DNA from 4 places in the Ruegeria sp. AO1 genome. Region 3 is predicted to be linked to each of the others. Evidence: riboswitches for the same ligand, from Rfam matches in the RefSeq annotation. Region 3 holds a riboswitch; each other region holds the start of a gene.
The links. A riboswitch is a leader RNA that binds a small molecule or an ion and turns the genes downstream of it on or off. The one in region 3 is predicted to bind cobalamin.
Positions count from the first base shown of each region.

Region 1: it holds a riboswitch for cobalamin, as region 3 does, so the genes downstream of both, ACR3FB_RS11055 (DUF1636 family protein) here and ACR3FB_RS02210 (hypothetical protein) in region 3, are expected to answer to the same signal.
Region 2: it holds a riboswitch for cobalamin, as region 3 does, so the genes downstream of both, ACR3FB_RS03630 (aromatic ring-hydroxylating oxygenase subunit alpha) here and ACR3FB_RS02210 (hypothetical protein) in region 3, are expected to answer to the same signal.
Region 4: it holds a riboswitch for cobalamin, as region 3 does, so the genes downstream of both, nrdH (glutaredoxin-like protein NrdH) here and ACR3FB_RS02210 (hypothetical protein) in region 3, are expected to answer to the same signal.

Region 1 is NZ_JBQFJC010000001.1:2,228,767-2,234,361, reverse strand. It holds gene cobN (cobaltochelatase subunit CobN) at 1-1,559, opposite strand, end outside; gene cobW (cobalamin biosynthesis protein CobW) at 1,565-2,620, opposite strand; gene ACR3FB_RS11055 (DUF1636 family protein) at 2,617-2,997, opposite strand; cobalamin riboswitch at 3,081-3,284, opposite strand; gene ACR3FB_RS11050 (NAD(P)-dependent oxidoreductase) at 3,428-4,381, shown strand; tRNA gene ACR3FB_RS11045 (tRNA-Cys) at 4,421-4,494, opposite strand; gene ACR3FB_RS11040 (protein-L-isoaspartate O-methyltransferase family protein) at 4,716-5,369, shown strand; gene ACR3FB_RS11035 (TolC family outer membrane protein) at 5,464-5,595, shown strand, end outside.
Region 2 is NZ_JBQFJC010000001.1:755,733-761,327, forward strand. It holds gene ACR3FB_RS03620 (type I glutamate--ammonia ligase) at 1-1,182, shown strand, start outside; gene ACR3FB_RS03625 (GNAT family N-acetyltransferase) at 1,297-1,818, shown strand; cobalamin riboswitch at 1,938-2,141, shown strand; gene ACR3FB_RS03630 (aromatic ring-hydroxylating oxygenase subunit alpha) at 2,206-3,477, shown strand; gene ACR3FB_RS03635 (FAD-binding oxidoreductase) at 3,483-4,562, shown strand; gene ACR3FB_RS03640 (hypothetical protein) at 4,824-5,291, shown strand; gene rpsD (30S ribosomal protein S4) at 5,594-5,595, shown strand, end outside.
Region 3 is NZ_JBQFJC010000001.1:444,872-450,466, forward strand. It holds gene ACR3FB_RS02200 (DNA polymerase III subunit gamma/tau) at 1-1,284, opposite strand, end outside; gene ACR3FB_RS02205 (protein-tyrosine phosphatase family protein) at 1,558-2,061, shown strand; gene ACR3FB_RS02210 (hypothetical protein) at 2,058-2,465, opposite strand; cobalamin riboswitch at 2,554-2,773, opposite strand; gene ACR3FB_RS02215 (alpha/beta hydrolase family protein) at 2,934-3,791, shown strand; gene rsgA (ribosome small subunit-dependent GTPase A) at 3,835-4,863, opposite strand; RNA gene ffs (signal recognition particle sRNA small type) at 5,021-5,119, opposite strand; gene ACR3FB_RS02230 (bifunctional 2',3'-cyclic-nucleotide 2'-phosphodiesterase/3'-nucleotidase) at 5,159-5,595, opposite strand, start outside.
Region 4 is NZ_JBQFJC010000001.1:908,335-913,929, forward strand. It holds gene ACR3FB_RS04415 (pyrophosphohydrolase domain-containing protein) at 1-18, opposite strand, end outside; gene nrdF (class 1b ribonucleoside-diphosphate reductase subunit beta) at 18-989, opposite strand; gene nrdE (class 1b ribonucleoside-diphosphate reductase subunit alpha) at 1,002-3,125, opposite strand; gene nrdI (class Ib ribonucleoside-diphosphate reductase assembly flavoprotein NrdI) at 3,107-3,520, opposite strand; gene nrdH (glutaredoxin-like protein NrdH) at 3,536-3,757, opposite strand; cobalamin riboswitch at 3,843-4,034, opposite strand; gene ACR3FB_RS04440 (DEAD/DEAH box helicase) at 4,123-5,595, opposite strand, start outside.

The sequences.
Region 1 (5,595 bases), 1.8 Mb from region 3:
AGCCACAGATAAAAGGCGACATAGCTGTGACACGGGGTGCGAGATAGGTCGTGATAGTCGTCATCGCGCAGCTCGGGCGTACCGCGTTCGGGTTGGAGTGCAACCAGCGCGTTGCCTCGGCGCAGGGCGGTGAAGTGGAATGCGCCTTCGGTTAAAAAAGGGTCGTCTTCGGGCTTGCCCCAAACGGTTTGGAGATCGGCCCGCATTTGCTCAGGCAGGTCAGCTAGGGCTGCCTGGTAATCTTCCAAAGACCACGAAATGCGCGCGTCCAGCAGGGTTTCCGCAATCGGCTCAGCCGGCGCGGTGCTGTAGCCCTCGGCCTGAAGATCGGTCAGCATCGCCTCGGCCGAAGCCAGCGCGTCGAGGCCCACCGCATGCGCCATTTGCCAGTCTTTGCCAGGATAGGTCGACAGCACCAGCGCGGGCACCTGATCCGCCTTGGGCTTGTCATGCAGGGTTAGCCAGCCGGCGACACGGTCGATAATCGCTTCGATCCGCTCTTGCTCAGCCCGGTGGGCAAAGCGGGAATATTCCAGATGCGGATCGCGCTTGCCCGGTTCCTTGAACGAGGCAATGCCCGCCGAAATGCGCCCGTCGACTTCGGGCAGCACCACATGCATGGCAAGATCGGCAGGGGAAAGGCCCCGTTCGGCCTCGGCCCAAGCCTTGCGGCGGGATGTGGCGAGGGCCATCTGAAACACGGGCACGCCCGCCGCGTCCAAAGGAGACGTTCCCGATGCGCCTTTGCCCGAGAACGAGGTGGCGTTGATGATCGCCGAAGGCTTCAGAGCGACGATGTTTTCACGCAACCATTCAGCGGCAGCAGGTGCTTTGAGCGAGGGCGCGAAGAGACCCACAGCCTCGAACCCCCGATCCCGCAAGCTGCGGATCACGGCGGCGACAGGGGCCGTGTCCGCCGAGGTCAGGTAGGCGCGATAGAAGGTGACGACGATACGTTTTGCGTCGCCCGAAAAGGCTGTCTCAACCGGGATCACGCCGCGATCAGGACACCACGCGCCAGATTCGGGCAGGGTTTTAGCCCCCATAACAAGGCCGGCATAAAGCCCCGCCGCCAATGCCATCTGCGCCAAGGCGGCCTGTGCCGCGACTTCGCCGCCTGTGTCGCAGAGATGTGCCAGACGGCGCAGGGTCGAGACGGGCAGGGTGGAATAGTCATCCAGCCGCGGGTCCTCACGCCCGTCGGCGGGTAGGACGGCCAACGCGATGCCCTTGGCCTTCGCCAGCGACAGCACTTGCTGCAGCCCGTAAGCCCAGTAAGGCACGCCGCCAATCAGGCGGATCAGAATGCCCTTCGCACCCTCCAGCGTCTGCTCCACGTAGGTGTCGACGGACAGAGGATGTTTCAACGCCGTCAGGTTCGCCAACCGCATCGTGGGCATACGCCCATCCGGCCCGCCACCGCGATGCCAGCCCGCCGCGAAAGCGCCAAGGTCGCTGTCCGAGAAGGACAGCACCACCAAATCCGCCGGGCTCTGGCCCAGATCGGTTGGGATTTCCGTTTCTTCTAACCCGTGGCTTTCGCGGAAGACGACGTGCATGGGCCTTACTCGGCGGCCTCGGTCACACCCGCGAGGATATCGCGGATTTCCGCTTCTTTGATATCATCGTGCTCGGCGATCACCACCATGCGCGAGCGGCGTTCCTCACCGGGGCCCCATGGACGGTCGTATTGATGACGCACACGGGCACCCACGGCCTGCACCAGCAGGCGCATCGGCTTGCCTTGCACGGCGGCATAGCCTTTGACGCGCAGGATGTTCAGCTCATTGGCCAGACGTTCGATCTTGGCGACCAAATCGGCAGGATCGGACTGTTCCGGCAGATCAACGATGATGCTTTCGAAATCGTCATGCTCGTGATCGTGGTGACCGTCGTGATGCGAAGGACGAGCGTCCATGTCATCCTCGGCTGCGGCCTCAAGACCCAGAACGACGCGCACATCCACGGCGCCTTCGGCCACTTCGACAACGGGCAGCGGGCGAGGGGCCTCGGCGGCGATGATCTCTTTGGCTTTTGCCACGCCTTCGGGACCGGCCAGATCAGGCTTGGTCAGCAGGATGATATCGGCGCAGGAAATCTGATCCTCAAACACCTCGGATAAGGGCGTTTCATGGTCGATCGAGTCATCAGCCATGCGCTGAGCGTCCACCGCTTCGACATTCGGAGCAAAGCGACCAGCGGCGACGGCCTCGGCATCGGCCAGCGCGATCACGCCATCAACAGTGATTTTCGATCGGATATCGGGCCAGTCGAACGCCTTCAGCAGCGGCTTGGGCAGGGCGAGGCCCGAGGTTTCGATCAGGATGTGATCGGGGCGCGGCTCCAGCGCCATAAGGGCTTCGATGGTCGGGATGAAATCATCGGCCACAGTGCAGCAGATGCAGCCGTTCGCCAGTTCCATGATGTTTTCCACCGGACAATCCGGGATCGCGCAGGATTTCAGGATATCGCCATCGACGCCGACATCGCCGAACTCATTAACAACCACGGCCAGACGCTTGCCTTGCGGGTTCTGCATCAGGTGCTTAACGAGAGTTGTTTTGCCCGAGCCCAAGAAGCCAGTGATCACGGTGACGGGGAGTTTTTCCAAGTTGCTCATTTCAGGGCTCCAATCGGGGGAATACGGGCTGCGCAGTTTTTGCGGAAGTGTTCAGGGCGCTCACGCCATTTGACCAGACCATCTTCGGTCGCGAGGTACTTGGTGGCGCCGTCAACGATCACGTCGACATGGTCGGTTTCGTTCAAATGTTCATAGACAAAGGTCCAGCGATCCGGGCCGCCACGCAGCACGATGGAACAGCCCTCGTTGCAGTTGGACAAGCATTCCACGGCTTTGAGGGTAATCCCTTCCGGTAGGTCCGCCTGTTCAAGCGCTTTGTGCAACAGGGTGCCGGGGCGTTTCGCATCGTCTTCAGCGGGCAGCCCGCGACGACAGGTGGTGCAAACCAGTAATTCGACCGGAGCGGTCTCGGTCATGTCTCTCATCCCCCCAAATCCTCATCGTGGGGGACGGGGTTTCATGCGGGTCCCTTGACCCGACACCGGAACACCCCGTCCGGTTTCATCTTCGGGCGCTGGCAGGTCTCCCGGCTTGCGGATGTCAGAGGCGTACTCTGTCGGATGTCCCGCCTTCCCGGCTTTTCGCCAGTGGCTTGGGCATCCTCTCCGGTCACGGTCGCGGGGGCGGCTGCGCTTGGCGGAAAACCCGTTGACGCATTCCCTTTTCATCTGTTCGCACAGACACCAACACGAGGCTCATGCGGCACGCACCCGCAGCTTGTCAAGCGTGATGCAGCTCAGACCGCTGCGGCACGTTGAAAAGCGACCTGCCAGCGTCGCTAGGCGGCATGAACATGGCGCTGATGCATGGTCGCATGGCCTCAAATCGTAAACGGAGGCGAAATCCATGAAAGTAGGTTTTATCGGGCTTGGGAATGTGGGCGGTAAGCTGTCAGGGTCATTGCTGCGCAATGGAATCGACCTGACGGTTCATGACCTGAGCTCCGATCTGGTTGAGGGTTTTGTCGCGCAGGGGGCCAAAGCGGCTGAAAACCCGGCCCAGATGATGCGCGAATGCGATGCCGTGATCACCTGCCTGCCGTCGCCAGCGGCCTCGGACGCGGTGATGCAGGAGATGCTGCCCGAAGTTGGCCCCGGTAAAATCTGGATGGAGATGTCCACCACTGACGAGGCTGAGGTCAAGCGGCTGGGTGCCTTGGTTCTGGAGCGCGGAGGGGCCGCCGTCGATTGCCCTGTCTCGGGTGGCTGCCACCGTGCGGCGACGGGCAATATCTCTATCTTCGCTGGCTGCGACCGCGATACGTTCGAACGCATTCTGCCCTTCTTGACGACCATGGGTCGGCGGGTTCTGCACACCGGAGAGCTCGGCTCAGCCTCGGTCCTGAAGGTGCTGACCAACTATCTGGCCACAGCCAACCTGATCACTTGTGCTGAAGCGCTGGTCACCGCCAAGGCCGCCGGGATGGATTTGAACACCACCTACGAGGCCATCAAAATCTCGTCAGGGACCTCGTTTGTTCACGAAACCGAAAGCCAGGTGATCTTGAACGGCTCGCGCGATATTTCGTTTACTATGGATTTGGTGAAAAAGGATATCGGCCTGTTTCAGGACGTCGCCGACCGCGCCGGTGTTCCGCTGGAAATCAATCCGGTGATGATCAAGATCTTTGAGGATGGCATCGCCCGGTTTGGCGAGCGTGAGCTGTCGCCAAACATCATAAAACGTCTGGAAGAGGCCACAGGCCTGGACATCCGCGCACCGGGTTTTCCTACGGAAATGCTGGACGATGAGCCGGAAGAACCAGGTTACGAGGTTGTGCCTCAGGGGCGTTCCTCCTGAAAACTGAATTCCGGAGCCGGTATTTAAAGGAGGGGGATGTGGAGGCGAGTACCGGAATCGAACCGGTGTACACGGATTTGCAATCCGCTGCGTCACCACTCCGCCAACTCGCCTTTTCAAGTAAAATCAAATACTTGCCGTGGTGTGGTGGGCGTTTTAGCAGCTTTCATCGGGGGCGTCCAGAGGATTGCCGTCGATTTTGGGCCGCAAATCAATATTTGTGTGCGGCTGGTCTAAACGGATCGTGAACCAGGCTTGCGGCATCTGGGCCGTTGTCGAGTCAGGTCGAGTGTGGCACAAGCCAAATACCCAAGGGATTGAAAAGAGAGATCAGATGTCAGATTTCGCAGCCCGGCGCCGCACCATGGTTGATACGCAGGTACGACCCTCGGATGTGACCAAGTTTCCAATTATCGACGCGATGCTGTCCGTTCCGCGTGAAAGCTTTGTGCCAACTGCACAGCGCGAAGCGGCCTATGTCGAAGGGTTGATCGATCTGGGCAACAACCGCTGCATTCTTGAGCCGCGCACTCTAGCCAAGATGTTGGATGCGCTGAATATCTCCAATGACGAAATGGTCCTCGATATCGCGTCGGCCTACGGGTATTCGACCGCAATCGCCGCTCGAATGGCGCAGCTGGTGGTAGGCGTCGAATCCGACGAACATCTTGCCTCTGAGGCGCAAAGCGTGCTGACGGAAGAAAACGTCGATAATGCCGTCATCCATGTAGGTCCTCTTGGAGAAGGGGCTGCCGAGCATGGCCCTTATGACGTGATTATGATACAAGGCGGTGTCGAACAGGTGCCCGACACGGTACTGGACCAATTGAAGGATCAGGGCCGGATCGCCTGTCTGTTTGTGGATGGGCGACTGGGTACGGTTCGCATAGGTCGCAAGGCCGGTGGTGTGGTCAGTTGGCGGGATGCCTTCAACGCCAGTGCGCTGGTTTTGGACGGTTTTTCCCAAGAGTGTGCATTTTCGCTATAGTCCGCTGACTGTTGTTTCCACCACCTTGATTAGTTGAACATAAAGACGCAAACTGCCGGAGAGGCAGCGTAATTTCGATTTGAGAGGATTTGGTATGCGTGGAAAGACAGCGGGAAAGCTGGTCAAAGCGCTTGCAGTGACTGCGGCCATTGCCCTGAGTACTGTTCCCGGACGGGCCGTCTGGGCTGACAACCTGACAGATGCGTTCATCGGAGCGTATAACACC
Region 2 (5,595 bases), 310 kb from region 3:
CAGATCAACTGCTTTGACGGAATTGCCGAAAGCCCGTTTGGTGCGCTGGGCGATCTTCTTCTGATCCCGGACGCCACGGCCGAGACAAAAGTCGAGTTCGGCGAAGAAACTGGTCTGCATTTTCTTATGGGCGACATCGTCACGCTTGACGGAGACCCGTGGGACTTCTGCACGCGCAGTTTGTTGAGGGCGGCGCTGGAGCGGCTGCACAAGGTCTCAGGCGCAAATTTGCTGGCTGCGTTCGAGCATGAGTTCCAGCTGAAAGATCCGCCAAGCCAGGCCAACGAAGCCTATGGTCACCGGGGCTTTGGCCTGCAGCGTGATCTGTGCGAGACCTTGATCAACGCGATTTGTCAGGTCGGTTTGAAGCCGGATTCGATCATGAAGGAATATGGGCCAAACCAATATGAGGTCGTCATCGGTCCTGAACTGGGGGTACGCGCAGCGGACGCGGCCATCATGGTACGCGAACTGACCTATGCGACTGCACAGGCCTATGGCGAGCGGGCGACCTATACCCCTATTCGTGATGTCGCGAGCGTTGGGAATGGGGTCCATATCCATATGAGCTTTGTTGACGATAGAGGCGCGCCGCTGACCTACGCCGAAGACGGGCCCTGCGGTATGTCGGACCTGACGAGTGCCTTCGCTGCTGGAGTTTTGAAATATCTGGATGCAATCCTGGCCCTGACTGCGCCTTCGGTGATCTCGTATGAGCGCCTGACACCGCATCGTTGGTCTGCGGCTTTCAACAATCTGGGTTTCCGCGATCGCGAGGCTTCCTTGCGGATTTGTCCTGTAACTGCAAAAGACCCGGCCTCGATCACGGGGCAGTTCAACATCGAATACCGCGCGGCGGATGCTGCAGCTTCGCCTCATCTGGCGCTTGCGGCGGTTGTCATGGCTGGGGCGCAAGGGATCGAAGAGGGGCTACCCGCGCCCATTCCAACCGAGGAAGATCTTTCGCTGTTGGACGTCGCAGAACTGAACCAAAGGGGGCTGGTGCGCTTGCCTCAGACCTTGGAAGACGCGCTAGACCGGTTCGTTTCCAACCCGGTTGTCACCGGTTGGTTCCCCAAAGGCTTCGCTGAGGTGTATCAAGCGCACAAGCAATCCGAGATCGCGACAACCGAACATCTGGACACAGACGCACGCTGCCGATTGTACGAAGAAACATATTGACCTGAGCGGCTGGTCTTGCCGAAGCTCGCCAAATGCGACATCTGGGGCGTCGGTCGGGTAGTTTCGCGCCGTATGACGCGGCGCAGGCTGTTTAGCTCAGGATAGGGATGGATCATGGACCGTTCAGAAACCGATGCCATCTTGAATGTGCATAGGCTGGCTTTTGGCGAAGCAGAAGGTGACGAAATCGCTCAACTCGCCGAAGATCTCCTTGAGTATCCGGAAACGATTTCAATCAGCGTAAGGCGTGAGGGGCAGATCGCGGGCAATGTCATGTTCACCCCGTTTGTCTTCCAGGATCACCCGGACGTTAAATGCTGTCTTCTGGCGCCCTGCGGTGTCTCGCCCGAGCATCAAGGTCTCGGTGTTGGCAGAGAGATGATGGAGACGAGCATCAACCACTTGAGATCCGTTGGAACAGACGCTGTCTTCGTGTTGGGCGTTCCGACTTTCTATCCCCGATTTGGGTTTGTCCCTACCGACAAAGAGACGCCATATCCGGACCTTCTGACGATCCCCGAGGCATGGATGGCGCTAGAGCTTACCGCAGGATATGTTGAAAAGCTGGGGGGCAAGACACTTGCGATTGCGCCCTTTATGCACTCGCATTTGTGGGACACATCGCAGCACGGGTGAATTCCGTTTTTTTGTTCTTGTCTCAAAACGCAGCCCTGTTTCAGGTTTCCATTTTTGCAGACCATGTCTGTTTTGTTTCTGGAAATGTCGCAAGGCTTTCAGCCACGAGTCCTTCTCCGAGTAGGTTGCGCGTGTGAGGTGCTGCTGTCTGATTCTCAGGTGGCAGAGAATTGGGAAGCCGGTGCAATTCCGGCGCTGCCCCCGCAACGGTAAGAAAGGTCAGGTTCGACAGGTGACCACTGGGACGAGGATCCCGGGAAGGTGTCGAAACCGGGCGTAAGCCCCTTTCAAGTCCGGAAACCAGCCTTGCATATATGTCAAACCGCGGGTGGCGGTGGGGGCACAGGTTTCGGACGTGATCCTCGCGCGGCTCCGGAATGGCCTCTGATGTCATCTGCCCAAGCGAAGCCGCGGGGCGCGGCAGGAGAGCCAGAAGTGAGCAACGTTCAAAGCCTGTTGGCGCGTCGAAACCCGGCCTATGCCCTTGAACAGGCATTCTATACAGATCCAGAGGTCTTTCAGACCGACCTTGAAGTCATCCACTACCGGGACTGGCTGTTCGCCATTCCGGCATGTGAGCTGGTGAAAACAGGCGACTATGTGACCTACAATGTAGGCGCATATCGCGTGATCATCGTGCGCGGTGCGGACAACCAGATCCGGGCCTTCCACAACACCTGCCGCCATCGCGGGTCGATCATCTGCAAAGCGGCCAAGGGGAACTCGCCCAAACTGGTTTGCCCCTATCACCAGTGGACCTATGAGCTTGATGGTTCATTGCTGTGGGCCCGCGACATGGGGCCGGATTTCGACCCCAAACAACACGGGCTGAAAACCGTTCACTGCCGGGAATTGGCCGGGCTGGTCTATATCTGTCTTGCAGATGAAGCGCCTGATTTCGACACATTCGCCAACAAGGCGCGTCCCTATCTGGAGTCGCATGATCTGAGCAACGCCAAGGTCGCTTTTGAAAGCACGATCATCGAGAACGGCAACTGGAAGCTCGTTTGGGAAAACAACCGCGAGTGCTATCACTGCGGCGGCAACCACCCTTCGCTGTGCCGGACCTTCCCTGATGATCCCTCGGTGACCGGTATCGAAGGGGGTGAAACCCCGGCCTTCATGCAAACTCACTTCGACCGGTGTGAGGCCGCAGGCATGCCGTCTCAGTTCTATCTGCATGATGACGGGCAATACCGTCTGGCGCGGATGCCGCTGAAGGAAGGGGCGGAAAGCTATACTCTGGACGGCAAATCCGCTGTACGCCGCTTTCTGGGCCGTTCGCCCTTTGCGGATGCGGGGACGTTGTTGAAGTTCCACTATCCCAGCACATGGAACCACTTCCTGGCTGATCATTCGATTGTTTTCCGCGTCACTCCGGTCAGCCCGACCGAGACCGAAGTCACCACGAAATGGCTGGTCAACAAGGATGCGGTTGAAGGGGTCGACTATGACGTCAAGCGCCTGACCGAAGTTTGGATGGCCACCAATGACGAAGATCGCCGCGTGGTAGAAGACAACCAGATGGGCATCAACAGCCCGGCCTATGTGCCGGGGCCGTATTCGGGGATCCAGGAATCCGGTGTTCTGCAATTCACCGATTGGTATTGCAGCACCCTGGCGCGCCACCTGGCACCTAACACGATGGCGGCGGAGTGACGGAGATGAAAGATCTGAACGCTGTTGCCTCGATCTGGCAGGATGACGAGACGCTGGAATGCGTCTCGGTCGTGCCCGAAACGCCAAACACCGCGAGCTTTACGTTTCGCGCCCCTTCGGGGGCGTTGTTTGCCTACCATCCGGGTCAGTTCCTGACGCTGGAAATTCCGGCACCGGGGCAGCCGGGGGGCGTTGTGCATCGGACCTATACGATCTCGTCATCCCCATCGCGTCCACGGTCCATCACGATCACGGCTAAGGCGCAGCCGGACAGTATCGGCACGCGTTGGATGCTGGACAATCTGCAGCCGGGTATGCGGATGCGGGCGATTGGCCCGGCGGGTCTGTTCACCAATGCTGAAAGCGTTGCCCCCAAATATCTGTTCATCTCGGCGGGCTCGGGCATCACGCCGATGATGTCCATGACGACCTGTATGTGGGATGAAGGCCGCGATCTGGATGTCGTCTTCATCAACTGCGCCAAGCGTCCGTCCGAGATCATCTTCCGCCAACGGTTGGAGCAGATGGCAAGCCGGACGCCGGGTCTGGATCTGAAGTTTGTTGTGGAGAAAGCGGATCGCTACAGTCCCTGGACCGGCTACCAGGGTCAGTTCAACCAGCTGATGTTGGGCCTGATGGCCCCAGACTATCTGGATCGCGAGGTCTATTGCTGCGGTCCGGAGCCGTTCATGCAAGCTGTTAGGGACGCTCTGTCGGGTCTTGGCTTTGACATGGACAACTACCATCAGGAGAGCTTTGGTGCCCCGGTTGAGACCGAAGCAGATCAACCCGATCTGTACGACGTCATCCCCGACGATGACAGCGCCGCCGAGATCGTTTTTGCGAGTTCGGGCGTCACTGCCAAGGTTGCCGAGACGGATACGGTTCTGGCTGCGGCACGCGCGGTCGGGTTGAACATTGCCTCGGGCTGTACGTTTGGCGTTTGCGGCACCTGTAAGGTCAAAAAGACCTCGGGTGAAGTTCACATGGTACACAATGGCGGTATCTCCGAGGATGACATAGCAGCAGGCTACATTCTGGCGTGCTGTTCAAACCCGATCGGCAAGGTCGAAGTTGAGGTGTGAACGGGAAGTCTCAGGCTGAAACTGCAGAGCGGCTACGGCCGCCTGCGGTTTCAGATTTTTAAATATTAGTATTAATATTAAATACTTAAATTCCCTATACGCACTTAAGGAAGCTTGGGTGGCACAGGTTTGTTCACGGATAGTTGATTCTATTCGGCAACATTCACGTGATTGCTCAAATTCTGTCTCTTTTCCGCCGGAATCTCCCCTGATAAAGCGGGTTGAGTACTGGGTGGGGTGTTGATAAGTGCGAGCAGGTATATGAGAGCCGGATATAACGGTCGTGTAGCCATTTCATGGAATCAAACCGAGCTTGACGGGCTTGAGGCGGCGCCTTTGGCCTTTTTGGCGGTCGGGTCCGCATGGTCCTGGCGTGGTCAGGCGCTGGTGTTGGGCGAAGTGGCAGAGCAAAATCTTGAACAATTGGGACATATGGGTGCGACTGCTGTGCGCACCCGCGACGCGTTCTCAGCCTCGCAAGAGATTTCGGGTGAGCATTGCGGTACGGTCACATTGACCAATGGGGCGCAACGTTTTTCGGCAGACTTGGTTATCACCGATGACGAACAATGGCCGAGTCTGGTGTTTAACGCTGGCTGTCCGCCTCGGGATCAGGATTTCTGGATCAGTGAAGTCACACATGCCGGTGCTGACCTGCAGAGTGTACCGCAGCCGACCGCAAAGGTGGTGGCCTTTCCAGGAAAATCCGCGCCGGGTTACCTTTCATAGGTTTGGTTACCTGGCTGGCGCTGAACCCGTTGGCCTAAAAACCCTCCAAGAAATTTGAGCAGGGCCGTCGGGACGTGTTGACTCTGACAGTTCTGCGGATATAAGCGCGGCTTCATTGGTGTTGGTGGCCCCCGCAAGGGGATGCCTGTCATGGGGGAAACCTCAAGAGGACAACGCCCTTCATTGTTGCGGTGCGGCCGAAACTATCTCGCATCGGGTTGAGCGGAGACGCTATTGCAGCCCGAAAAGTGGGAACCGGTTTTCGGATCAAGCTGCAATGCCACTAGAGAAGGAGATCAGCCGT
Region 3 (5,595 bases):
TGCGCCGCCGGACCCGCGTGGCGCAGGGTCGTAGCTTGTAGCGGCGCGGGCTTCAACCGGGGCCGCTCCGTTGCTTTGGATTGGCGTCCCGCCGCCTGGGCCGCCGTTGGGGGGCGGAGGCGTATCCTGCAGCCGTTTGATCAGCTCTTCCGGGCTGGGTAAGTCGGCCACGTGAGTCAGGCGGATCACAGCCATTTCGGCAGCCATCATGGCGTTGGGGGCGGCTGAAACTTCCTCAAGCGCTTTCAACAGCATCTGCCACATCCGAGTCAGTACCCGCATGGGAAGGGCCTCAGCCATCTGCTGGCCCCGGGCGCGTTCATCCGGGGAAACAGTAGGGTCTTCGGCTGCGTCCGGAGTGATCTTCACGACCGAAACCCAATGAGTGATTTCGGCCAGATCACGCAGCACGGCTAGTGGATCAGCCCCTTCGGCATATTGGCCACCAAGCTCGGTCAGCGCCCCTGCCGCATCGCCCCGCAGGACCATGTCCATGAGGTCCAGAACCCGGCCACGATCCGCCAGGCCTAGCATCGCGCGTACCTGATCTGCCGTCGTCTCTCCGGCCCCGTGCGAGATCGCCTGATCGAGCAATGAGGTCGCGTCGCGAGCAGATCCCTCGGCAGCACGGGTGATCAGCGCCAAGGCGTCTTCGGCAATCTCAGCACTCTCCGCCGAGGCGATCTTGCGCAGCAGGCCGATCATATCCTCGGGTTCGATCCGGCGCAGGTCGAAGCGCTGGCAGCGCGACAGAACCGTGACGGGAACCTTGCGAATTTCGGTTGTGGCGAAGATGAACTTCACATGCGCCGGCGGCTCCTCGAGCGTCTTGAGCAGCGCGTTGAAGGCGCTGGTCGACAGCATGTGGACTTCATCGATGATGTAGATCTTGTAGCGGGCCGAGGCAGCGCGGTAGCGGACACTGTCGATGATCTCGCGAATATCATTGACGCCGGTGCGGCTGGCGGCGTCCATCTCCATCACGTCGACATGGCGACCTTCCATGATGGCAACGCAGTGTTCACATTGGCCGCAAGGTTCGGTCGTGGGGCCGCCATTTCCGTCCGGTCCGATACAGTTCATGCCTTTCGCAATGATCCGCGCGGTCGTGGTTTTGCCGGTTCCACGAATGCCCGTCATGACAAAGGCTTGCGCGATGCGGTCCGCCTCGAACGCGTTTTTCAGCGTGCGGACCATCGCATCTTGACCCACCAGATCGGCAAAGGTTTCCGGGCGATATTTGCGGGCGAGAACCTGATAGGCGGGGCTGTCTGAGTCGGTCATGTCTGCTCTGGCGGATTCGGGACGTCACCGCAGCGTAGAGGCCTGCGCCGCCCGCGTCCACATGAGTTGAAGAACGATTTTGTTTTGGAAACCGGCGCGTCAGGGGTACACTCTGCGGATTGTGACTCAAGCCTAGAGCGTTTCGGGTTTAACTTGAGACACGAATACCCTGCCACGCCTGCGGCGTTCTCGGGACATTCGTGTCGCAGGGTGATTCAGATAAAACCCGAAACGCATTAAAGTCAGGATCAACGCTTCCGGGGGGATGCTGTCATGACGAATTTGGTCATTCATGCTTTGCAAGTGGGCGGGGGCACACTTGCCCTGACGTCGATGCCGGGAAAGGGCGGCGACTATGCAGGCGACCTTGAAACGATCGGAGATTGGAAGCCGGGCCTCGTGTTGTCGATGACAACCGAGGCCGAGCTGGTCCAGTTCGGAGCCCGCGATTTTGGCCGCGACGTTCAGGGTCGCGCCAGCCGCTGGGTGCACTTGCCGATTCAGGATTTCGGCGTGCCACCGTCAGAGGTTGATGCGCAATGGCCCGATGTCAGTGCCGCGGCGCGTCAGGCTTTGTCTGGCGGAGGGCGCGTGCTTGTCCATTGTCAGGGCGGATGCGGTCGCTCTGGCATGGTTGTGCTGAGATTGATGATCGAATGCGGTGAGGCTCCAATCCAAGCGCTGGACCGGTTGCGCAAGCTGCGCCCCTGCGCAGTCGAAACCGATGCGCAGAAGCACTGGGCCATCTTGCCCGCCCGAGTTTTGGCGGATTCTTAAGCCGACAGTTGCAGTTCCGCCGGGGCCGGTTTGCGCGGCGCAATCACTGATGCCTCGAGCATGGCGCAGGGCAGGGATGTCATCGCTGCGCTAGGCAGGCTGCTCGTTTCGGTTCCGAACATAAGGTCGGCGTAGCGATGGAGGGTCTCGCTGTCGGCATTAGGGTCCGCTCCGCAATAGACCCGCACCCGAGACTGGCTGGCCCGAAACCGGGCGTGGCAGCCGTCCGTGCAATGGGTCAGGTCGCTGCTGCCTTCGATTGCGAAATCCGATGTGGTCGCCGGACCGGCTTGGTCCAGTGCGTCAACCATCGAACGCGCCAGCCGTGCCAATGCAGGGCAAGTCTTGCCGGTATGTTGGCAGATGGTTGCTGAGAACCTATGTGTCTTCGTCTTCCAGATCATCCTGCGCCCTCCGCGCGGTGGACTGGTGCTGGGATCAGGTGGGGCAGATAGGGTCTGTCACGGCCTGCCCGGACACCCCGCCCGAGTTTGGGTTATGTTGACGATGGCAGGTCTCCTGACTTGCGGGTCACTGCTCTGCCGACCTTCCCGGCCTTTCGGCCAGTGGCTTTTCGACATCGCTCACCGCTTACAGTTGCGGGGGCAGTCGCGGACTTGGTTTGACCCGATCAAGCCGGGGAAAACCGCACCGTGTTCCCTTTTCATCCCGACGTCTTGTGAAAGCCGAGAACCATCGAACCATCGCTAGCGTTCATAACCATTCTGAGTCAAGTTGAACTTTCTGCGTTGCGGAAAGCCGAGCCGCGAAGTGGACGCGTGGTCAAGCGGGATCGCAGTTGACTTGCATGGGCTGTCTGGGGTCAAGTTGCAATATGAACTCATCAGTTCAGTTTTCCGCCGAGGATACCCATGTTGGATTCAAACCATACAGTGCTGATCGAAGATGTTCAGATCCCGGTGGGGGATGGCGCCCTGTCCGGGCGGATCTACCGGCCCGTGGCGCAGCCCGAAACCGTAGTGGTGGTCAACAGCGCGACGGGAGTTCTGCGTGACTACTACAAGCATTTCGCACAGTGGTTGGCGTCGGATCGGGATATCGCCTGTCTGATCTATGACTACCGGGAATTCGGTCATTCGAAATCGGGGCCACAGCGTCGGTCGAAGATCTCGATGGCGGATTGGGCGTTGCAGGACATGCCCGCCGCGCGGGCCGAGATGCGCCGACGGTTCCCGCTGTCGCAGCAATGGTCTGTTGGTCATTCGCTTGGAGGGATGCTGGGGCCAGTGCAGCCGGATATCGACAAGATTGATCGCATGATCTGCGTCTGTTCTGGCCTTGTGAAGTTGGGCGATCATCCTTGGCCGTACCGCGCTCTGGCCGGGTTGTTCTGGTATGGGCATGTGCCTCTGGTCGTGAGCGGCCTGGGGTATTTGCCGGGCAAGGCACTTGGGTTTGGAACAGACCTACCGCCTAAGGTCTATTGGCAATGGCGCAAATGGTGCACCGCGCCGCAAAGCTATCTGCCCGAGATCGGAGACACACTGCCGCAAGCTACGTGGCAGGATGCTGACGTTCCCGTCGACCTTTTTGCCTTCACAGATGATGAGATGGTCCCAGAAGCTGCCGTTTGGCGGTTGGCCGAGCTTTATGGTCCAAAAGCACGCCGTCACCTGTTGTCACCGGAAGAGTTTGGTGTTCGGGAGATCGGCCATATCGGTGTGTTTGCCCGCCGAAATGCGGTGCTCTGGCCACGATTGATCGCTTGATGGGGGGCGCCGGCGGACCGACGCCCCTTTTTCAGCCCGTGTTTCAATTGCCGCGCCGCGCGGATTTTCCGTGCATCGCAGATCGGACCATCTTGCCGAAAGCCTTGTCGCGTGCCCGCGCCTCGGCCACGGTCTCAGAGTTGCGCTGATCCTCGCGCCTCAGCTTGCGCCAGCGTTCCAACCGATCTGCATCCAGTGTGCCTGCTTCAATCGCCGCCTGCACAGCGCAACCGGGCTCGGCCTCATGCTGGCAATCCGAGAACCGGCAGGTTTGGGCCAGCTCCAGAATGTCCGAGAACACTTCGTCCACCCCGTCCTGCGCGTCGAGCAGGCGCAGGGCGCGCATGCCGGGGGTGTCGACCAGCCAACCGCCATTTTGCATCGGATGTAAGGCGCGAGACGTCGTGGTGTGGCGGCCTCGCGCATCATCCTCGCGGATTGCCGCAGTTGCCTGATCCTGACCGGTCATTCCGTTGGCGAGCGTTGTTTTGCCAACCCCGGATGACCCGACCAAAGCCGCTGTCTGACTCGCCGGACACCATGCCAGAACCTGCTGCAGGTCTAACGCGTCATGCGCGTTGACCGTCAGGACTGTCAAAAACGGTGCCAGCGCTTCGGCCTGCTTGGCATAGGCTGCGGGGTCCGAGTAGCTATCTGCTTTGGTCACAACCACGACAGGATAGCAGCCCGCCTGATGCGCCAGCGCCAGATACCGTTCGAGCCGGGGCACATTAAAATCCGCGTTGCACGAGCTGACGATGAACAGCACGTCAACATTGGCTGCGATCAACTGCGCCTCGGCCCCGGTTCCGGCAGCACGGCGTTGCAAGAGGCTGCGCCGATCAAGCAGATGCTGAACCCGATTTTCGTCATCGGCCAGCACCCAATCTCCAACAGCAAAATCGCCGGTAGAGTGACCAGGGGCAAACAGAGATGTTTCACCGGTCTCGTTCATCCCGACCAGACGGTCCCGGTGAACGGCGGTGATACGAAAAGGCATGAATTGTGCGTGCGCCGCGTGCTGTGCGGCGAAGTAAGAGGACCATCCCAGGTCTGAAAGAGTAAAAGACATTGGTTTGCCTGTGTTCAGATATAGCAATCCCATCGGATGGCAGGCGCGCATCCGTTGGTGATGTGTTCAGGCAATCGGAGAGTTGGGTTTAGAACCGATCTGCCCGAAGGGTATTTGCTACAATCATAAAGCCCTCCTGCGGCTAATGGTTCCCATAAAGTGAGAGGTTGGACATCGACCCAAGCGGGGCTCGTTGTGGCTGCTTCCTTCCGGACCTGACCAGGTTGGCGAGGCGCTCGCCCGCGCCAACCTCTCACGGCTTGATATAGGGAAGCGATGTGAAAATGACAACCCGTCACAAGGTCAGTCGTATCCTTTCAAAGCCCTCGGTGTCAGGCCCCAGCAATTCGGGGGAGTATCTGCTTAGCTCGGGCAAATACTTCAACGCTCCGCTGCCGGTTCTTAGGATCGTGCGAATACCATAAAGCGGGGCTAAGGAGAATGGGTAAGGCGCCTGATCCAGAGGGTCCGCGGGCAGGCGATCTGACAGGTAGTCCCGCAGTATCTCTTTGATATCCCTGGACGGCAGAGGAATGGCCCGGGCTTTTGTGACGAAAGGGAAATGCCCACCACCGCTGGCGCGATAGTTGTTGAGGGCGACCACAAAGCTCTGGTCGTCGCGGACTATTTGCCCGCCAAAGCACAGGTCGCGGACGCGCTGGGCGGTTGGATCGGTCAAGGCGCCGTTGCTATCGAACCGCGCCGGGCTGGACAGGTCGATCTGATAGGTTA
Region 4 (5,595 bases), 460 kb from region 3:
TAGAGTGTCCTTTGCCATCAGAAATCCCAATCTTCGTCCTCGGTCGCTACGGCCTTGCCGATGACATAAGAGGAGCCAGAGCCCGAGAAGAAGTCGTGGTTCTCGCTATCCGGGCTGAGGGCGGCCAGAATCGCCGGATTCACTTCGGAAACTTCCGGCGGGAACAGGGCCTCGAATCCAAGGTTTTGCAGCGCCTTGTTAGCGTTGTAGTGGAGGAAGACCTTCACGTCCTCGGTCAGGCCGAGCTCGTCATACAGTTCCTCGGTGTATTGGTTCTCGATCCCGTAAAGCTCGAACATCAGACCAAAGGCATAGTCCTTCAACTCCTGCTGTTCGGCCTCAGAGAGCTTCTCGTAGCCGCGCTGGAATTTGTAGCCGATGTAATAACCATGCACGGCTTCATCGCGGATGATCAGGCGGATCAGGTCGGCGGTGTTGGTCAGCTTGGCGCGACTGGACCAGTACATTGGCAGGTAGAAGCCGGAATAGAACAGGAAGCTCTCCAGAAACACCGACGCGATCTTACGTTTCAGCGGATCGTTGCCCGGAGCGTATGTGTTCAGGATCGCCTCGGCCTTGGCCTGCAGATGCGGGTTTTCTTCGGACCAACGGAAGGCCTCGTCGATCTCCTTGGTCGAACAGAGCGTCGAGAAGATCGAGGAATAGCTGCGCGCGTGCACCGCCTCCATAAAGGCGATGTTGGTCAGCACGGCCTCTTCATGCGGAGTGACGGCATCGGGCATCAAAGCAGGGGCACCGACCGTGTTCTGGATCGTGTCCAGCAGGGTCAGGCCGGTGAAGACGCGGATGGTCAGCTGCTTTTCGTGATCCGTCAGCGTGGCCCAGCTTTGGATGTCGTTGGACAGCGGTACCTTCTCTGGTAGCCAGAAGTTGACCGTCAGGCGGTTCCAGACCTCAAGGTCTTTGTCATCCTCCAGCCGGTTCCAGTTGATGGCGCGGGGGATCTTGGTTTGGATTATGTCTTTCATGTCAGTGGCCCCTTACAGCGAGCAGGATACGCAGCCCTGCACCTCGGTCCCTTCAAGGGCCTCCTGGCGCAGACGCACGTAATAAATGGTTTTGATGCCTTTCTTCCACGCGTAGATCTGCGCGCGGTTGATGTCGCGGGTCGTGGCTTCGGCCGGGAAGAACAGGGTCAGAGACAGGCCCTGATCCACATGCTCGGTGGCCGCGGCATATGTGTCGATCAGCGCCTCGGGGCCGATCTCATAGGCGTCGCGGTAGTATTCGAGGTTGTCATTGTTCATGAAAGCCGCCGGATAGTAGACGCGGCCGATCTTGCCCTCTTTACGGATTTCGATCTTCGAGACGATGGGATGGATCGAAGAGGTCGAATTGTTGATATAGCTGATCGAGCCGGTCGGCGGCACCGCCTGAAGGTTGCGGTTATAAAGGCCGTGTTTCATCACATCTGCCTTCAACGCTGCCCAGTCGTCGCTTGTGGGCAGGGTCATGCCATCGAACAGAGCCTTCACCCGCTCGCTTTCGGGCAGCCAGTCACGGGTGGTGTATTTGTCGAAAAAGGTGCCCGAGGCGTAGTCGGAGTTCTCGAACCCCTTGAATGATGCGTTGCGTTCCTGCGCCAGATCGCAAGAGGTGCGGATCGCGTGATACGCCACGGTTGCGAAGTACACGGATGTGAACTCGACCCCCTCAGGCGAGCCATAGTGGATATGTTCGCGGGCAAGGAACCCGTGCAGGTTCATCTGCCCCAGACCAATTGCGTGGCTTTCATCATTGCCTCGACGTACCGACGGCACCGAGTCGATTGCTGACATTTCGGACACCGCCGTCAGCGCGCGGATCGCAGCGCCGACAGTACGGCCCAGATCACCGCCATCCATCGTCTTGGCAATGTTCAGCGAGCCGAGGTTGCAAGAGATATCCGTGCCGAGATGCGCATAGCTGAGGTCATCGTTGAATTCCGACGCCTCATTGACCTGCAAAATCTCGGAGCACAGGTTTGACATGTTGATCCGGCCCGCAATGGGGTTCATCCGGTTCACCGTGTCTTCGAACATCACGTAGGGATAGCCGGATTCGAACTGGATCTCGGCAATGGTCTGGAAGAATTCACGCGCATTGACCTTGGATTTCCGGATGCGCTTGTCATCGACCATCTCGTGATATTTCTCGGTCACCGAGATTTCCGAGAACGGCACGCCATAGACCTTTTCCACGTCATGGGGCGAGAACAGATACATATCGGCGTTTTTCTTCGCCAGCTCGAAAGTGATGTCAGGGATCACCACGCCAAGGCTCAGCGTTTTGATACGGATCTTCTCATCCGCGTTTTCGCGCTTGGTGTCGAGGAAGCGCATGATGTCCGGGTGGTGCGCGTTCAGATACACCGCACCCGCACCTTGCCGCGCGCCAAGCTGATTGGCGTAGGAGAAGCTGTCCTCCAGCAGTTTCATCACCGGGATCACGCCCGAGGATTGGTTCTCAATGCCCTTAATCGGCGCGCCGTGCTCGCGGATGTTGGTCAGGAGCAGCGCCACACCTCCGCCGCGCTTAGACAGTTGCAGGGCCGAGTTGATGCCGCGCCCGATGCTTTCCATGTTGTCCTCAAGCCGCAGCAGGAAGCACGAGATCAGCTCGCCGCGTGAGGCTTTGCCCGCGTTCAGGAAGGTAGGCGTGGCGGGTTGGAAGCGACCGTCGAGGATTTCCTCCATGAAGGACAGGGCCAGCGCCTCATCGCCGCGCGCCAGCGCCAGCGCGGTCATGACGACGCGGTCCTCATAGCGTTCCAGGAACCGCTGCCCGTCACGGGTTTTCAGCGTGTATGAGGTGTAATACTTAAATGCGCCTAGAAAGGTCGGGAACCGAAATTTCTTGGCATAGGCCGCATCCCAGATCTTGCGCATGAAGTTCTTGGAATACTGGTCCAGAACGGCCTCTTCGTAGTAGCCTTCGGACACCAAATACCCGAGCTTTTCATCCAGCGAGTGGAAGAACACAGTGTTCTGGTTGACGTGCTGCAGGAAATACTGCCGCGCGGCCATACGGTCGGCATCGAAGCGGATCTTACCCTCACCATCGTAGAGGTTCAGCATCGCGTTCAATGCGTGATAGTCCTGCTCGTTTACGCTGCTGTCGAGCATAGGTGTCTCCCTAGTTTTTCCAGCCCGGCGCGGACGCGGGCGATGTCGGTCTCTGTTCCGGCCAACTCAAACGTGTAGAGCAGCGGTACGTTGCATTTCTGGGCGATGATGCGACCGGCCAAAGCGTAGGTCGCACCAAAATTACGATTGCCTGTGCCGATCACTCCAACGATCCCGGCGCGTCTGTCCGGGTCGTTCAGGAACCGGATCACCTGTTTCGGAACCGCCCCGCGTCCTTCGCCATCTGCATAGGTGGGGCTGATCAGCACATAGGGGTGTCCGGCGTCGGGCAGCGGGTCCATTCCATTCGGAATGCGGAAAGAGGTCAGGCCCAGCCGCGAGACAAAGCGGTGGGTGTTTCCGGATTTCGATGAAAAATAGACCAGCGCCGGGATCGGCGCGGCCATGGATCAGGCCAGTTGGGCGATCATGTCCGGGCGGAACCCCGACCAGTGATCACTGCCCGCCACAACGACAGGAGCCTGACGATAACCCAGCTCGGTCACGTGGGTCATGGCGCTGTCGTCCTGGGTCAGGTCGATGACGTCATATGTGATGCCTTTTGCATCCAGCGCGCGGGTGGTGGCGGTGCATTGTACGCATGCGGGTTTGGAATATACGGTAATGCTCATGTCGTCCTCTGTCCTTTTAATGAATGCCGAGGACGCTGCGGGCAAAATGACCCCTGAACACGCCCCCGAACCCTCCGTTCGCGGTTCTCTTTCTTTGCTTGCGGCAGGTCTCCTGGCTCGCGGATTGACGTTCGGACTGACCTTCCCAAAAGCACGCTTTCAGTGGCGTATTCAGCCGAACTCTCCGCTTACAGTTGCGGGGGCAGCGCCGGTTTTTCACCGGTTTCCCTCTTAGCTTTCAACAGGAATCGAAAGAACCGAAGCAACACCATATTGGGGTTGGTGGTGGCGTGTTGTCAATATATGGTGTGGCGAAGAAAATAAATTTCTTCGCTTGCACAACCTGCCGCGTGCGCTAAGGCGGTTTACTTTTTCCGCTTGGGCATCGCGTTGCCACCCTTCATCGCAGCCGCACGTGCGCGGTTTTTCTTGCTGCTTGGCTTGCCTTTGGGCGGAGGCGGGCCTTTCGGACGGCGCGCAGGTTTCTTGTGCTGATCGCCCGAGGGGGCCTCATCCCGTTTGGGCCGCGTCTCTAGCTTGGGTTTCTCGGCAGGTTTGCGGCGTGGTTTTGCGGGCTGAGGCTCAGCCGCGCGGGCCGGGCGTTCGCGGCGCTTCTTGCCTTTGAAGTCGCGCTTGGGACCTTTGCGGCCACCACCGGAAAGGGCGGGCGGTGCGTCCAGTTGCACCAGGGTCTTGGTACCTTCGACCGTCATCTCGGGGCCAATGGCCTTCAGGAAACCTTCAACGCTGCTTTCGCGAATCTCGATATAGCTTTCGGTGTCAGCAATGCGGATCGCACCGATATCGGTCTTGGTGATCTTCCCCGCCTTGCACAACATGGGCAGCAGATAGCGGGGTGAGGCGTTTTCGTTGTGACCCTCCGACAGCGAAAACCACACGCTTGGGCCGAAGGGAACGTTCGGCTTTGGCGCGGTATCTTGTGCGTCGCTCAGTTCCTCCGGGGCGGAGTGTTTGCGCCCGTATTGACGCAGATAGGCCGCCGCCAGTTGCTGCGGTGAAAAGCGCGAGACCAGATCGTCGACGAGCGCACTTTCGCCCTCGGTCACATCCACGGTCCAGTCGTCCGAGCTGAACATCCGCTGCATGTCCTGCGCCTGAACCTCATCGGCCGAGGGCGCAGACCCCCAATCGGCAGTCAGCTTGGCGAATTTCAGCAGGCGTTGCGCCTTTTTGAACGACGCGGGCGGCACGATCAGCGCGCTGACGCCTTTCCGTCCGGCGCGTCCGGTTCGGCCCGAGCGGTGCAACAGCGTTTCATGGCTGTTCGGCAGTTCTGAATGGATCACCAGATCAAGGTTCGGCAGGTCGATCCCGCGCGCGGCTACATCGGTCGCCACACAAACGCGGGCGCGCCCGTCGCGCATGGCTTGCAGCGCGTTCGAACGTTCGCTCTGCGTCAGCTCTCCGGACAGGGCCACGACCGAGAATCCACGATTCGACAGCCGCGCCGTTAGGCGGCTGACCATGGCGCGGGTGTTGCAAAAGATGATGGCGTTGGGGGCCTCATAGAAGCGCAGCACGTTGATTATTGCATTCTCGCCATCTCGCGGGGCCACATTCATTGCGCGGTATTCGATATCGGCATGTTGGGTGCGCTCGCTGACGGTGCTGACCCGCTCGGCATCGCGCTGGTAGCGGGCGGCGAGGGAGGCGATGGCGCGGGGAACCGTGGCGGAAAACAGCAGTGTCTGACGCTCAGACGGGGTCTGTTCCAGAATGAACTCAAGATCTTCGCGAAAGCCCAGGTCGAGCATTTCGTCGGCTTCATCCAGAACCACGGCGCGCACAGCGGTCAGGTCAATCGACTCGCGCATGAT